DNA from 2 places in the Allobosea sp. ANAM02 genome. Region 2 is predicted to be linked to the other one. Evidence: predicted binding sites of a transcription regulator. Region 2 holds the regulator's gene; the other holds the start of a gene.
What was found. The regulator LexA, encoded in region 2, represses DNA repair genes until DNA is damaged. The targets are predictions, from matches to a motif close to TGTTCNNNNTGTGTTCNG.
Positions count from the first base shown of each region.

Region 1: a site for LexA is predicted at 4,327-4,344, ahead of OCUBac02_RS02565 (putative DNA modification/repair radical SAM protein). Genes of this name have one in related genera too.

Region 1 is NZ_AP022848.1:530,395-537,419, reverse strand. Features, by position in the region: gene OCUBac02_RS02580 (histidine kinase dimerization/phosphoacceptor domain -containing protein) at 1-1,074, shown strand; gene OCUBac02_RS02575 (HWE histidine kinase domain-containing protein) at 1,096-3,630, opposite strand; gene OCUBac02_RS02570 (biliverdin-producing heme oxygenase) at 3,627-4,175, opposite strand; gene OCUBac02_RS02565 (putative DNA modification/repair radical SAM protein) at 4,357-5,589, shown strand; gene OCUBac02_RS02560 (UdgX family uracil-DNA binding protein) at 5,586-7,025, shown strand, end outside.
Region 2 is NZ_AP022848.1:2,781,597-2,788,621, forward strand. Features, by position in the region: gene gltX (glutamate--tRNA ligase) at 1-538, opposite strand, end outside; gene OCUBac02_RS13425 (ComEC/Rec2 family competence protein) at 691-2,970, shown strand; gene lexA (transcriptional repressor LexA) at 2,964-3,677, opposite strand; gene OCUBac02_RS13435 (molybdopterin molybdotransferase MoeA) at 3,758-4,969, opposite strand; gene moaC (cyclic pyranopterin monophosphate synthase MoaC) at 5,027-5,509, opposite strand; gene trpC (indole-3-glycerol phosphate synthase TrpC) at 5,506-6,312, opposite strand; gene trpD (anthranilate phosphoribosyltransferase) at 6,320-7,025, opposite strand, start outside.

The sequences.
Region 1 (7,025 bases), 2.3 Mb from region 2:
ATGCCGAACCGGCCCATCAACGTTCTCTATATCGACGACGACGCCACGCTCGGGCGCCTCGTGCAGCGCATGCTCGCGCGCCACAACTATGTCGTGGAGCATGTCGAGACCGCTGATGCCGGGCTCTCGCGCGCGGCGGCCGGCGGTATCGACGTCATCATCCTCGACCACGATCTCGGAACGGCCTCGGGGCTCGACGTCCTTGCAGCGTTGTCCGCGGATGCGGCTTCTCCCGCCGTCATCTACGTGACCGCCTCGTCGGAGCTGTCGATCGCCGTGACGGCGCTGAAGGCGGGCGCGATGGACTATGTTGTCAAGACGGTCGGCGAGGATTTCGAGGTGCTGCTGCGGGCGGCGCTGGAACACGCGGTCGTCAAGACGCGCCTGACCCGCGCCCGCGAGCAGGCCGAGCAGGAAGTGCGGGCGGCGCGCGACCGGGCCGTGACGCTGCTGGCCGAGGTCAATCACCGCGTCGCCAACAGCCTGTCGCTGGTCGGCTCGCTCGTCCGGATGCAGGCCAACTCGGTCGAGGATCCCGGCGCCAAGGCGGCGCTGGCCGAGACGCAGGCGCGTATTACCGCCATCGGCAACCTGCATCGCAGCCTCTACACCTCCGACGATGTCCGTACCGTCGATCTCGCCGGCTATCTGCGCTCGCTGCTTGATGAGTTCTCCCAGTCACTGGCCGGATCCGGTCAGATGCCGACGATCCGCTTCGAATCCCCGCCGGTGCCGGTATCGGCGAAAACCGACAAGGCGATCTCGATCGGGCTGATCGCGACCGAACTCGTCACCAACGCGCTGAAATACGCCTATCCGGACGGTCAGGGCGAAGTGCGGATCAGCCTCTCCCGCCAGGACGACGTCGTCACGCTCGAGGTCGTCGACGACGGGGTCGGCTGGACCGGAACCGGCACGATCCGGGGCACCGGCCTCGGCAGCAAGATCGTGCGCGCAATGGCGAAGAGCCTCGCCACCGAGTTGCGCTATCGGGAGACGGGCGGACGCGGCACGCACGCCGTCATGCAGCTATCCGCCGCCGGCCTGGCACCTCCGGCGTCCGAGGCAGCCTGAACCGCGACGGACGCTCATGGGCTACGCGATACCCGGAAGCCTGCGCAGCGCAGCCTCCAGCGAAGCGAGATTGTAGGGCTTGCGAAGCGTCGCAGCCTCGGCGACGCCGAGGATCGCGAGGTCGTCATAACCGGTCGCGAAAAGGAAGGGCACGCCGAGCTCGCGCAGGCGGTTGCCGATCGGCTCGGATGTCTCGGGGCCGAGATTGACGTCGAGGATCGCGAGATCCGGCGCCGTCCGGCCCAGGAACGACAGGGCCTCGGAGACATTCGCGCAGAGTTCGACCTGGCTCGCACCCAAGCTCGCCAGCATGTCCTCGCAATCCATCGCGATGATGAACTGGTCCTCGACAAGCAGCACGCGCCTGCCTTCCAGTGGCCGGCCGGGCTTGCCCTTGATCGGCACGGACGCCTCTTCGGGAGAGGCCGCATGCTCGGTCCAGCGGACGAACTTGGCGGGGATGCAGAGCGTGGCCGTGATGCCCTCGGGCTCGAAAGCCAGATCGCTTCGCCCACCGAGATCGAAGGGGATGCTGCGATCGATCAGGATGCTGCCGAAGCCCTGACGGGATGGCGGCCTGACTGGCGGGCCGCCGCGCTCCCGCCAGACGATCTCGCAATCGCCCCCGGCATTGGCCGACCATTCGACCGAGAGTTCCCCGGTCTTGACGGAGAGCGCGCCGTACTTGGCGGCATTGGTGATCAGCTCGTGGATCACCAGAGCGACCACCGAGAAGGCGCGCGCATCGAGCGAGACGGACGTCCCCCGAACCGCGATCGTGCCGCCACTCGTCCGATAGGGCGAGGCTTCCGCGTTGACGAGGTCCAGCAGCGATCCGCCGCCGCTCGCCCGCATCGCCTGGTCGTGAGCGATGGCGAGCGCCTCGATCCGCCCCTTGAGCGACGTGACATAGGCTTCGATCGTTGCACCTTCCGCAAGCGGGTGGGCGACGATCGACTTGATCAGGGCAAGGATGTTCTTGACCCGGTGATTGAGCTCCTGATTGAGCATCTTCTGGCGGATTTCGGCCTTGTTCCGTTCGTCGGCCAGGAGTTCGCTCTGACGCAGCACGACCTCGATCAGGGTCCGGCGCGCCGATTCCGCCAGTTCGCGCTCGACCGGGGTCCAGGTCTTGGAGTGGCCGGCAACGGTCTCCTTCCACACCGCAAAGCTCTGTCGCGGCGTGAGGCGGTCGCCGTGAGGGCCGGTCGTGTAGGTCTTGTTGGGGTCACCGCCCCATTCGATCGTGTGGACCAGCTCCTTGCGGAAGAAGAACAGGTAGTCGCGTGGAATCTGGGAAAGCGGAATAGCGAGCATGCCCGCGAACTGATCGGCATGGGCGCGTGCTTCCGGCAGGGCTTCGCCCAAGGCCGTCGTCGCCCAGATCCGCCCTTCGCAGACCGACGCCGCGAAAGCCGCCAGTTCCTCCGCGAACGCGGCCGGCGGCGCGCTGCCCTCGGCACGCCATTCGCCATTCACCCAGACGCCGACGCCGTCGCTTTCGACGAGATTGCGGAATTCGGCGAGATGCTGGCCGAGAAAGCTCGAGGCATCGGTGACATGTGCGGCGGACGACAGCAGATCGTTGAGGAAATCCCGGGCCTTCTCGGCGGCGAGCAGCATCTGCTTCTGCGTCAGAGCGCCAAGCTGGAGCGCGAAGAACTCGCCGAAGATTTCCGCCGCAATCCGGCGGTTCATGGACAGCGAGCGCGGGCTGTAGTGGTGGCAGGCGATCAGGCCCCAGAGCGCGCCGTCGACGATGATGGACACCGACATCGAGGCTGATACGCCCATGTTGCGCAGGTATTCGCAATGGATCGGCGAGACGCTGCGCAGATGGGCATAGGACAGGTCGAGCGGCTCGCCCGCTGCATCGAGCACCGGGGTGATCGGAAAGCGCTCGCCGCTCGAATCCGAAACCACGCGGATCGGATTAAGGAGATAGAGCTGCCGCGCCTGCTGTGGGATGTCGCTCGCCGGGAAATGCTGCCCCATGAAGCTTTCGAGGTCGGGGCGCTTGGCCTCGCTCATGACCTTGCCCGAGCCATCGGGCGCGAACTGATAGATCATCACCCGGTCGTATTGCAGAACCGCGCGGAGCAGGCGTGCCGCGTTCTTGATCAGCTGGCCCGGAGTCGTCACGTCCGAGAGCCGGCCGACCAGCGTCCGGGCGAATTCGAGCGGCGAACTTGGTCCGGCCGGGCCGCTCTCCTCGAACTCGATGATGGCGTTGCCCTTGAAGGCATGAATCGAGATGTCGAACGCGCGATCCAGCGCGGGAAGGCGATAGCGGGGCATCAGGCCAGCCCGGGAGGGCACGCCGGACCGCGCCAGCGCATTGCGCATCTCGTGCACGACCGGCCCCCCGAGGACGTCCTCGAGCCGGCGACCGACCAGCTCGAACTCCCCGAGCCCGAGGAAGGAGCTAACATTCGACGAATGGCGCCTGATCGTCACCGCCTCGGCATCGCACACGATCATACACCCATGCGGCTGGACGCTGCCGGGGATGTGGATCGGCTCGCGATCGCAATTCGTCAGATCAACGGTCGTCATGCAGATGAGAGCTCTTCCGAGATGAAGGCCTGGATGGCGTGCAGGAAGACAGCCCTGGCCGCCTGAGCCGCGGCATCCCAGGCAGGCCGGTCAAGCCCTTCGAGAACGACCAGCAGCGCACGCCAGCTCTCGAGAGACTCGGCTTGGGCCGAGAGGTAGCGCGCTGCGAATCCAGGCCCGAACCCCAGGACATCCACTCCCCTCACCAGCATGCGCGCCCCCAGGGCAGAACCTTCGAGAACATAGGCGGCGCCCAGGAACGCAGCGATGTCATTTGACAGATGGAAAGGGTCGACCAGGGGGTGAGGCAGGTCGAGATCGGTGAGATCCGCTTCCAACTCCGGCAGGAGTCGACGCGGCCGCCACGCAGAAACCTGCGCTGCAGCGGTCCTCAGCAAAGCGGTCTCGACCGGGGCGCGATGACGGAATGTCCCCAGCAGGAAGCGCGCATATGAGGTGCGGTCCGAGAACCCGCCGACGATGGCGTCCAGCTCGCGATGAAGCTCGCTCGTCTCATCGCGCAGAAAACCTCTGATCTCAATCATTCCGTCGGCATCCAGAATCGCCCGCGTCGGGATCGCTATAGCCCAATCTCACCGGAATCGGCGCTGCCTTCACGGCGAATTGTCCAGCCGCTTCGGTCCGTCCGGCCTTCTCGCCGAACGGACCGACTTGAAGTCCGCCCGGAATCTTACTAAGAACATATAGTGAACAAAAGGAATGGCGATGGCTCAACTCTCGGCCCTGGAGAAACTTGAAATTCTCAGCGACGCCGCGAAATACGATGCCTCCTGCGCATCGAGCAGCACTACGAAGCGTGATTCGCGTGACGGAAAGGGACTGGGCTCGACCACGGGCGCCGGCATCTGCCATTCCTATGCACCGGACGGCCGCTGCATCTCCCTGCTCAAGATCCTGCTGACGAATTTCTGCAGCTTCGACTGCGTCTTCTGCATCAACCGCTCGTCGAGCAATGTCCGCCGCGCCCGTTTCTCAGTCGAGGAAATCGTCGCGCTGACACTGAATTTCTACCGCCGCAATTATATCGAAGGCCTTTTCCTGTCCTCGGGCATCATCCGCTCGGCCGATTACACGATGGCTGAACTCGTGCGCGTTGCCGAAACGCTGCGCCGGCAGCACGGGTTCCGCGGCTATATCCACCTGAAACTGATCCCCGGCGCGAGCCGCGATCTGATCGAGCGCGCCGGTCTCTTCGCGGACCGGGTATCGATCAACGTTGAATTGCCGAGCGAGGCAGCGCTCGCGCGCTTCGCGCCGGAGAAGCGGGCGGGCGAGATCAAGAGCGCGATGGGTGGCCTCAAACTGAAGATCGAGGCCTCGCGCGAGGAACGGGAAAAGAGCGAGAAGGCCCCGGCCTTCTCGCCGGCCGGGCAGAGCACGCAGATGATCGTCGGCGCCGATGGCGCAAGCGATTCCGCGATCCTGAAGCGCAGCGCCTGGCTTTATGGCAGCTTCGGTCTGAAGCGCGTCTATTATTCGGCCTTCAGTCCGATCCCCGATGCCTCGCGCCAGTTGCCGCTCCAGCCGCCGCCGCTGATGCGCGAGCACCGGCTTTATCAGGCCGACTGGCTGACACGCTTCTACGGTTTCGAGACCGGGGAGATCCTCGGGACGAACGACATGCTCGATCTCGATATCGACCCCAAGCTCGCTTGGGCGCTGCGCGAGCGCGGGCGCTTTCCCGTCGACGTGAACCGGGCCGATCGCGAGACCCTGCTGCGGGTACCGGGTCTCGGTACGCGTAGTGTCGATCGCATTCTGGCCTCGCGGCGGTTCCGCCGGCTCAGGCTGGAAGATGTCGGTCGGCTGACACGATCGCTCGCGACGATCCGGCATTTCATCCTGGCGGAGGGCTGGCGCCCGGGCAGCGGCCTCGACGCCCAGAACCTGCGAGCCCGGCTGAAGCCGCAACCGCGACAATTGACGCTCTTCCCGTGATCGCGGCCCGGCTGAACGGGCCTGCCGATTTTGCCGGCTGGCGCCGCGAGGCCCGCCGGCTAGCGCTTGCCGGCGTCCAGCCCGAGGCCGTCGCCTGGCTGACGGGGGAGGACGATGCCGGATTGTTCGCAACGGAGAACCTTGCCCAGGTCGAGGGCGGAAGCATTGCGCTGACTGTGTCCCGTCGTTTCATCGAGCTTGCCGAAAACGTCGTCTGTCATCGGGATACCGGCCGTTTCGCCCTGCTGCATCGTTTGCTGCTGCGTTTGCAGGACGAGCCACGCCTGCTCGACAATGCTGCCGACGGCGACATCGCACGCGCCGAGGCGATGGCCCGCTCGGTGCGCCGCGACCTGCACAAGATGACCGCCTTCGTCCGCTTCCGGGCCGTGTCGGGTGCGGGCGATGACGGCCCTTTCATTGCCTGGTTCGAGCCGGAGCATTTCATCCTCGAACGGGCCGCGAGCTTTTTCACGGGGCGCTTTGCCGGGATGATCTGGTCGATCATGACACCGCAGGGATCGTTGCACTGGGACGGCACGGCCCTCCGGATCGGCCCCGCCGCCAGCAAAACCGATGCGCCCGACGGCGATGCCATGGAAGCCTATTGGCGCACCTATTACGCCGCCATCTTCAATCCGGCCCGCCTGAAGCCGAGTGCGATGAAGAGCGAGATGCCGGTGAAGTACTGGCGGAACCTGCCCGAGGCCGAATTGATTGCGCCTTTGATCGCAAGCGCCACCCGACGGGCGGAGGATATGGTGACGCGCGCCCCGACGCCTCCGCCCGAACGGCATGTCAGGCAGCTTCGGCATAGGCTGGAGGCACCGGCGGACGACGCCGCGATCACGTCCTGGCAGGATGCGGCCGCCGCGGCGCAGCGCTGCAGGCGCTGCGAGCTGCATTGCCATGCCACGCAGATGGTATTCGGAGAAGGCCCGCTGGACGCGCCGATCCTGTTCGTGGGCGAGCAGCCGGGCGACCAGGAGGATCTGGCCGGCCGACCATTCGTCGGTCCCGCAGGGCGGATTTTCGATCGGGCGATGAGAGAGGTTGGGCTCGATCGAACGCGAGCCTATGTCACCAATGCGGTGAAGCACTTCAAATTCAAGCTGCGCGGCAAGCGCCGCATCCACGAGAAGCCCAATATTGGGGAGATCGAGGCCTGTCGCTTCTGGCTTGATCTGGAACTGCAATTCGTGAAGCCTCGGGTCGTCATTGCCCTCGGTGCCAGCGCCCTGCGATCATTGACGGGGTATGCCGGTTCGCTGGCCAGCGCGCGGGAGCGCGGACTCGCGCTCGAAGACGGCACGCCACTGCTGGCGACGATCCACCCCTCGTTCCTGTTGCGCCTTCCCGACAAAGAGGCCCGATCGCGCGAATATGCCCGCTTCGTCGACGATCTCACCCAGGTTCGAGGCGCGGAGCCGCGCTAT
Region 2 (7,025 bases):
CGTCCGAGCGCAGCAGCACGAGGTCGTCGAGATTCTCGTTCTGCCAGACGACGCGGCCCTGGACCTCGTCATTGACCACGGTCTCGCCGGTCTGCGGCGCCTTGAGGCGGATGACCGGCTTCACGCCTTCCGGCGCCGTCGACGGATCGCGGTCGCGCCAGCGCCCGTCATAGCGCAGCGGCTTGCCCTCGGCGCGGGCCTTCTCGCGCATCTCCTCGAGCTCGGCCTGGCTCGCATAGCAGTGATAGGCCGTGCCGGCGGCGAGCATCTGCTCCGCGACCTCGCGATGCCGTGCGGCGCGCTGGAACTGGTAGACGGTCTGGCCGTCCCAATCGAGGCCGAGCCATTCCAGCCCGTCGAGAATCGCGGCAATGGCGGCCTCGGTCGAACGTTCGCGGTCGGTATCCTCGATCCGCAGCAGCATCGTGCCGCCGTGCCGGCGGGCATAGAGCCAGTTGAACAGCGCGGTCCGGGCTCCGCCGATATGCAGGAATCCGGTGGGCGAGGGCGCAAAGCGCGTGACGACGGCGTTGCTCATGGGAGGGAACTCCGGCCGGGCGGCAGGGCCGTCCGGGGCAAGACAAGGGAAGGGGGCCGGATCGTGACATGACAACCGGCGCGGGCCCTGTAACATGGCTTTGCCGGAAACGCTAAGCGGTCAAATCGCAGCGCCGGCAGGGGAGGCGGGCGATGCAGCCGGCGCCGCCGGGGCAGGGGCAGGAACGAGGCCGGCGCGGCGCGCGCGCCGATGCACAGCCGGCGTGGCTCGGTGCTTCGGTGCCGCTGACGGCGGGCCTGCGTCCCTGGCTCCGACAGCTTCGGCTCCGTCTGCAGCAGGGATTTGCGCTGGAGGTCGAGCGCCGCCGGCCCTTCCTCTGGCTGCCCTTCGCAATGGGCGTCGGCATCCTGCTCTACTTTGCCGCCGATCGTGAGCCGGCATTATGGGCCCCGCTTCTGGGTCTGGCTGTGAGCAGTGCGGCGGCCTTCGCTCTGCGCTTTCGCCCCGTCGCGTCCATGGCCTGCCTCGCGGCGGCCGCTGCCTTCGCGGGCTTCGCCGCCGGGGTCTGGCGCACGGCCGATATCGCGGCACCGATGCTGGAGCGGCCGCGCATCGGCAAGCTCTCGGGCTTCGTCGAGAGCGTCGAAGTCCGCGACAAGGGCGCACGGCTCGTCGTGCTCGTCACCGATCTCGCCAATGTCCCCGCCGATTCCAGGCCGAAGCGCGTCCGCGTCAATATCCGGCAGGGCTCGGTGAATCCGGGAGACCATATCGTCGCGACCGCGCGTCTGCTGCCACCGCCCGGGCCAGCGCGGGCCGGCGGCTACGATTTCGGACGCGATGCCTTCTTCCGCGGGATCGGCGCCGTCGGCAGCGTCTCCGGCAAGATCGCATTGGCGCCGGCGCCCTTTCCGATGCCGATGCGTCTCGCCATCGACGTGACGATCGACCGCGCCCGCAATGCGCTGACCAGGCGCATCGCCGAGGTCGGAGGCGGGCAGGGCGGGGCGGTTGCCGCCGCGCTCGTCACCGGCAAGCGCGGCCTGATCACGGAAGCCACGAACAACGACCTGCGCGCCGCCGGCATCTACCACATCGTCTCGATCTCGGGCCTGCACATGGTGCTGGCGGCCGGGACCATCTTCTGGCTGGTCCGCGCGCTGCTGGCCTTGTCGCAGACGGTGGCGCTGCACTGGCCGGTCAAGAAGCTCGCGGCGGTCGCGGCCATGATCGGCGCAACCGCCTATTGCATCTTTTCCGGCAGCGATGTCGCGACCGAGCGCTCGCTGATCATGACGCTGGTCATGCTCGGGGCGATTCTGGTCGATCGTGCGGCGCTGAGCATGCGCAATCTCGCGCTCGCCGCCATGATCGTGCTGCTGCGCGAGCCGGAGGCGCTGCTGGGGCCGAGCTTCCAGATGTCCTTCGGCGCGGTCGCGGCGCTGATCGCCTTCGCCGAGCGCTGGGAAAGGAGAGATCGCAGCGAGCCGCCGCCCGCGTTGCCGTGGCCGCTCGGATCGATCTGGATGGCGGCGCTCGGCATCCTCGTCACCACCATGCTGGCGACCGCCGCGACCGCGCCTTTCGGCGCCTATCATTTCCAGACCTTCAATCCCTTCGGCCTGCTCGGCAACGCCATGGCGCTGCCCTTCGTCTCGCTTTTCGTGATGCCGGCGGCGGTATTCGGCGTGCTCGCCTATCCGTTCGGACTGGACTGGCCGGCCTGGGCCCTGATGGGGTTGGCTTCCGACGTGGTGCTCAAGGTCGCGCATTGGGTCGCGTCCATCGATCACTCCACCGTGACGGTCGCGGCCTTCGGCCCCGCGGTGCTGGCGTGCTTCGCGATGGCGTTACTGTGGCTTGCGCTCTGGACGACGGCCTGGCGATGGCTGGCGGCTGTGCCGCTGGTCTTCGGCGTCGCCATCGCCGGCAAGCCGGAACGGCCGGAAATCCTGATCGAGCGCGACGGCTCGGGTCTGGCCGTGCGCGGCGCCGACGGGCGCCTCGCCATCGCCGGAAAGCCCAGCCGCTTCGTTCTGCAGCAATGGCTCGCGGCCGATGGCGACAGCCGCTCACCCGACGATCCGACATTGCGCGCCGGCATCGCCTGCGATCGTCTGGCTTGCGTCGCGCAGACGGCCGACAAGCGCACGATTTCCTATACGCGCGAGCGCCTCGCCATCATCGAGGACTGCCTACGGGCCGATCTCGTCGTCACCGCGATCCCCTGGAGCGGGACCTGCAAGGCCAGGCTGATCGAGCGGATGGCGCTTACGCGCGACGGCGCAACCTCGCTCTATCGCAAGGCATCGGGGTGGAGCAGCCGAACCTCGGAGCCGAGCGATGCCGAGCGCCCATGGAGCCGCCGGCGCGAAGCTCGTCCGGCGGCGTCGGCCAACCAACCCACCGCCGCACGCTCGGCATCGTCGGCCGACAGCGACCCCGCCCCCGACACGGAACGCCTTCAGTAACGCCGCATCAGGTTGACGAGGCGGCCCTGGATCTTGACCCGGTCGGGCCCAAGCACGCGGGTCTCATAGGCGGGGTTCGCCGCCTCAAGCGCAATGGAGGAGCCGCGCTTGCGCAGGCGCTTCAGCGTCGCCTCTTCGTCGTCGATCAGGGCCACGACGATATCGCCGGTATTGGCGGTGTCCTGCCGGCGGATGACGACCGTGTCGCCGTCGAGGATGCCGGCCTCAACCATCGAATCGCCCCGCACTTCCAGCGCGTAATGCTCGCCGGAGCCGAGCATGTCCGGCGGCAGCGAGACCGTGTGGCTGCGGCTCTGGATCGCCGAGATCGGCGTGCCCGCCGCGATCCGGCCCATGACGGGGATGGCGATGGCATGCCGGCTGTCGTCCTCGACCGCCGCGGGCCGGGGCTTGGCGACGCTCGGCTGCGCGCCCAGGCCGCCCTGAACGACGGCCGGGTTGAAGCGCGGGCGCGGCTGCGGGGCGCCGAGCCCGTCCGGCATCTTGATGACCTCGAGCGCGCGCGCCCGGTTCGGCAGACGGCGGATGAAGCCGCGCTCCTCCAGCGCCATGATCAAGCGGTGGATGCCGGATTTCGAGCGCAGGTCGAGCGCGTCCTTCATCTCGTCGAAGGAGGGGGGTACGCCACTTTCGCGCAAGCGTTCCTGGATGAAGCGCAGGAGTTCGTGTTGCTTGCGTGTCAGCATGGTCGCCGCCAGCCCCTCAAAGCGCAGATTCGAAACAAAGCACGAACACCATACGCGTTCTGCTTGTGTTCCGCAAGTTGCTACCGCAAGGGCAGAATCCGGCAGGCATCGCCCTTCCTGGCCGGGGCGGCATGGGCCGGGCGGATCGTCAGGGCCTGCGCCCGCGCCAGCGTGCCGAGCGTCGAGGAATCCTGCCGGTCGAAGGGCGTCGCGAGCCAGCCTTCCGGCGTCAGCGCGAGCTCCGAGCGAAGGTAATCTTCCCGCTCGTCATTGCCGGGCATGTCGCGGCCGAGGATGGCGGGGATGCTGCGGTCGCGATCGGCATCGGCGATGCCGAGCAGCGCCTCGATCAGGGGCAGGACGAAGAGATGGCCGCAGACGATCGAGGAGACCGGGTTGCCCGGCAGGCCGACCACGACCATCCGGCCGAGCCGCCCGGTCATCATCGGCTTGCCCGGCCGCATAGCGATCTTCCAGAAGCCGAGCGCCATGCCGGCGCGCGTCAGCGCCTCCTGCACGAGATCATGCGCGCCGACGGAGGCACCGCCCAGCGTGATCAGCACATCGGCATCGGCCTCGCTCGCCCTTGCGATCTTGCTGGCCAGATCAGCATGGTCGTCGCGGGCGATGCCGAGATCGAGCACGGTGCCGCCGGCCTTCTCGACAAGCGCGGCCAGCGAGAACGAGTTCGAGGCGACAATCTGGTCGCGGCCGACCGGCTCGCCGGGCGACACCAGTTCGTCGCCGGTGGCGAGGATCGCGACACGCGGCTTGCGCCGGACGGGCAGGGTCGGATGCCCCATCGCGGCGGCAAGGCCGAGCGCCGCGCTGTCGAGCACGCGGCCGGCGGAGAGCAGGACGTCGCCTTCGTGGAAATCCAGCCCCGCGGCGCGCAGGAACTTGCCCTTGGCAGGCGGCACACGGACGCGGATGACCGGGCTTCCGACGCCGTCGGCATCTTCCTGCATCAGGATGGTGTCGGCGCCCTCAGGCATCGGCGCGCCCGTGAAGATGCGCACGGCTTCTCCCGGTCCGACGGCGCCCTCATAGGCCCGGCCGGCAGCGGATTCGCCGATCACCGAGAGCGACACGCCTTCCGCCATCTCGTCGCCGCGCACGGCATAGCCGTCCATGGCGGAATTGGCGAAGGGCGGCTGGGTCCTGAGCGCCTTGACCTCGCCGGCCAGCACCCGCCAGGCGCATTGCGCCAGCGGCAGGGCTTCCGCCTCGGCCGGTCCCGGAATGCTGTCGAGCAGCGCCTTGCGCGCGACGGGAACCGGGGTGAGCGCCATCAGAGCATGATGCCGAAAAGTGGGAACCGGTTTTCGGATGACATCATGCTCATTCCTTTAGCCAACTTTCGCCTCGTAATCGCCGGACTGGCCGCCGGATTTGTGCAGCAGGCGGATATTCTCGATCCGCATCGCCCGGTCGACGGCCTTGACCATGTCGTAGACCGTCAGGCAGGCGACGGAGACGGCGGTCAGCGCCTCCATCTCGACGCCGGTCTGGCCCTTCATCTTGACCTCGGCACGCACGCGCACGCCTGGCAGGGCCTCGTCGATGGCGAGGTCGACGGCGATCTTGCTCAGCAGCAGCGGGTGGCACAGCGGGATCAGCTCATGCGTGCGCTTCGCCGCCATGATGCCGGCGAGGCGCGCGGTGCCGAGCACATCGCCCTTCCTGGCGTTGCCATCGCGCACGATCGCGATCGTCTCCGGCGCCATGACGACCTGGCCCTCGGCGACCGCGATGCGGGTCGTCTCGGCCTTGCCGCCGACATCGACCATATGCGCCTGGCCTTGCGCGTCGAGATGGCTGAGCCGGCTCACGCCGCGACGGCCTTGCCGGTGAGCAGCGCCTGCGTTGCGGTGGTGACGTCGGCCTGCCGCATCAGGCTCTCGCCGACGAGGAAGGTATTCACGCCGATCCGGTTGAGCCGGGCGATGTCGTCATGCGTGAAGATGCCGCTCTCGCTGATGACGATGCGGTCGGCCGGCACGCGCGGCGCCAGCCGCTCGGTCACGGCGAGATCGACGTTGAAACTGCGCAGGTCGCGGTTGTTGATGCCGAGCAGGCGGCTTTCGAGCTTGAGCGCCCGGTCGAGCTCGGCATCGTCATGGACCTCGACGAGAACATCCATGCCAAGCTCGCGCGCGGTCTCGTTCAGGGCCCTGGCGGTGGCGTCGTCGACGCCGGCCATGATGATCAGGATGCAGTCGGCGCCCCAGGCGCGGGCCTCGTAGACCTGATAGGGCTCGTAGAGGAAATCCTTGCGCAGAGCCGGCAGGCCGGCAGCCTCGCGCGCAGCGGTCAGGAAGTCCGGCTGGCCCTGGAAGGAAGGCGCGTCGGTCAGCACCGAGAGGCAGGCCGCGCCGCCGGCCGCATAGGCGCGGGCGAGCGAGGGCGGGTCGAAATCGGCCCGGATCAGGCCCTTGGACGGGCTCGCCTTCTTGATCTCGGCGATCAGAGCCGGCGTGCCCTGAGCGAGCTTGCCGGCCAATGCGTTGGCAAAGCCGCGTGGTTTGGAAGCCGCGCGTGCGCGGCGCTCGATTTCGGCCTGCGGGACCACGGCTTTCGCCGCCGCGATCTCCTGGCGCTTGTAGGCTTCGATCTTGGCGAGGATGTCGGTCATGCCGGCCTCACGCGTTCGAGGCTTTGACGAGCGCGGCGAGCGTCGCCTTGGCCTTGCCGGAATCGAGCGCGGCCGTGGCCTGGGCGAAGCCGTCCTTCAAATCCTTGGCCTTGCCGGCGACGAGCAGCGCTGCTGCCGCATTGAAGGCGGCGATGTCGCGGAAGCCGGTCTTCTCTCCGGCGAGCACGGCGTTGAGCGCCGCCGCGTTCTCCTCCGGCGTGCCGCCGCGCAGCACTTCGGGCTTGGCGGGTTCGATGCCGACATCGGCCGGGCTGATCGAAAAGCTCTCGATCTTGCCGTTCTCCAGCGAGACGACGCGGGTCGGGCCGGTCGTGGTGATCTCGTCGAGCCCGTCGGAGCCGTGCACGGCCCAGACGCGGGTCGAGCCGAAGGAGGCCAGCACCTTGACCATCGGCTCCAGCCAGGTCTCGGAGAAGGCGCCGATGAGCTGGCGCTTGGCGCCGGCCGGGTTGGAGAGCGGGCCGAGCAGGTTGAAGATCGTGCGCGTGCCGAGCTCGGTGCGCACCGGCGCGACATGGCGCATCGAGGCGTGATGCGTCGGCGCGAACATGAAGCCGACGCCGGCCTCGCGGATGCAGTGCTCGGTCGCGGCCGGATCGAGCCCGACCTTGACGCCGAGCGCGATCAGCACGTCGGCCGCGCCGGAACGCGAGGAGGCCGCGCGATTGCCATGTTTGGCGACCGGCACGCTG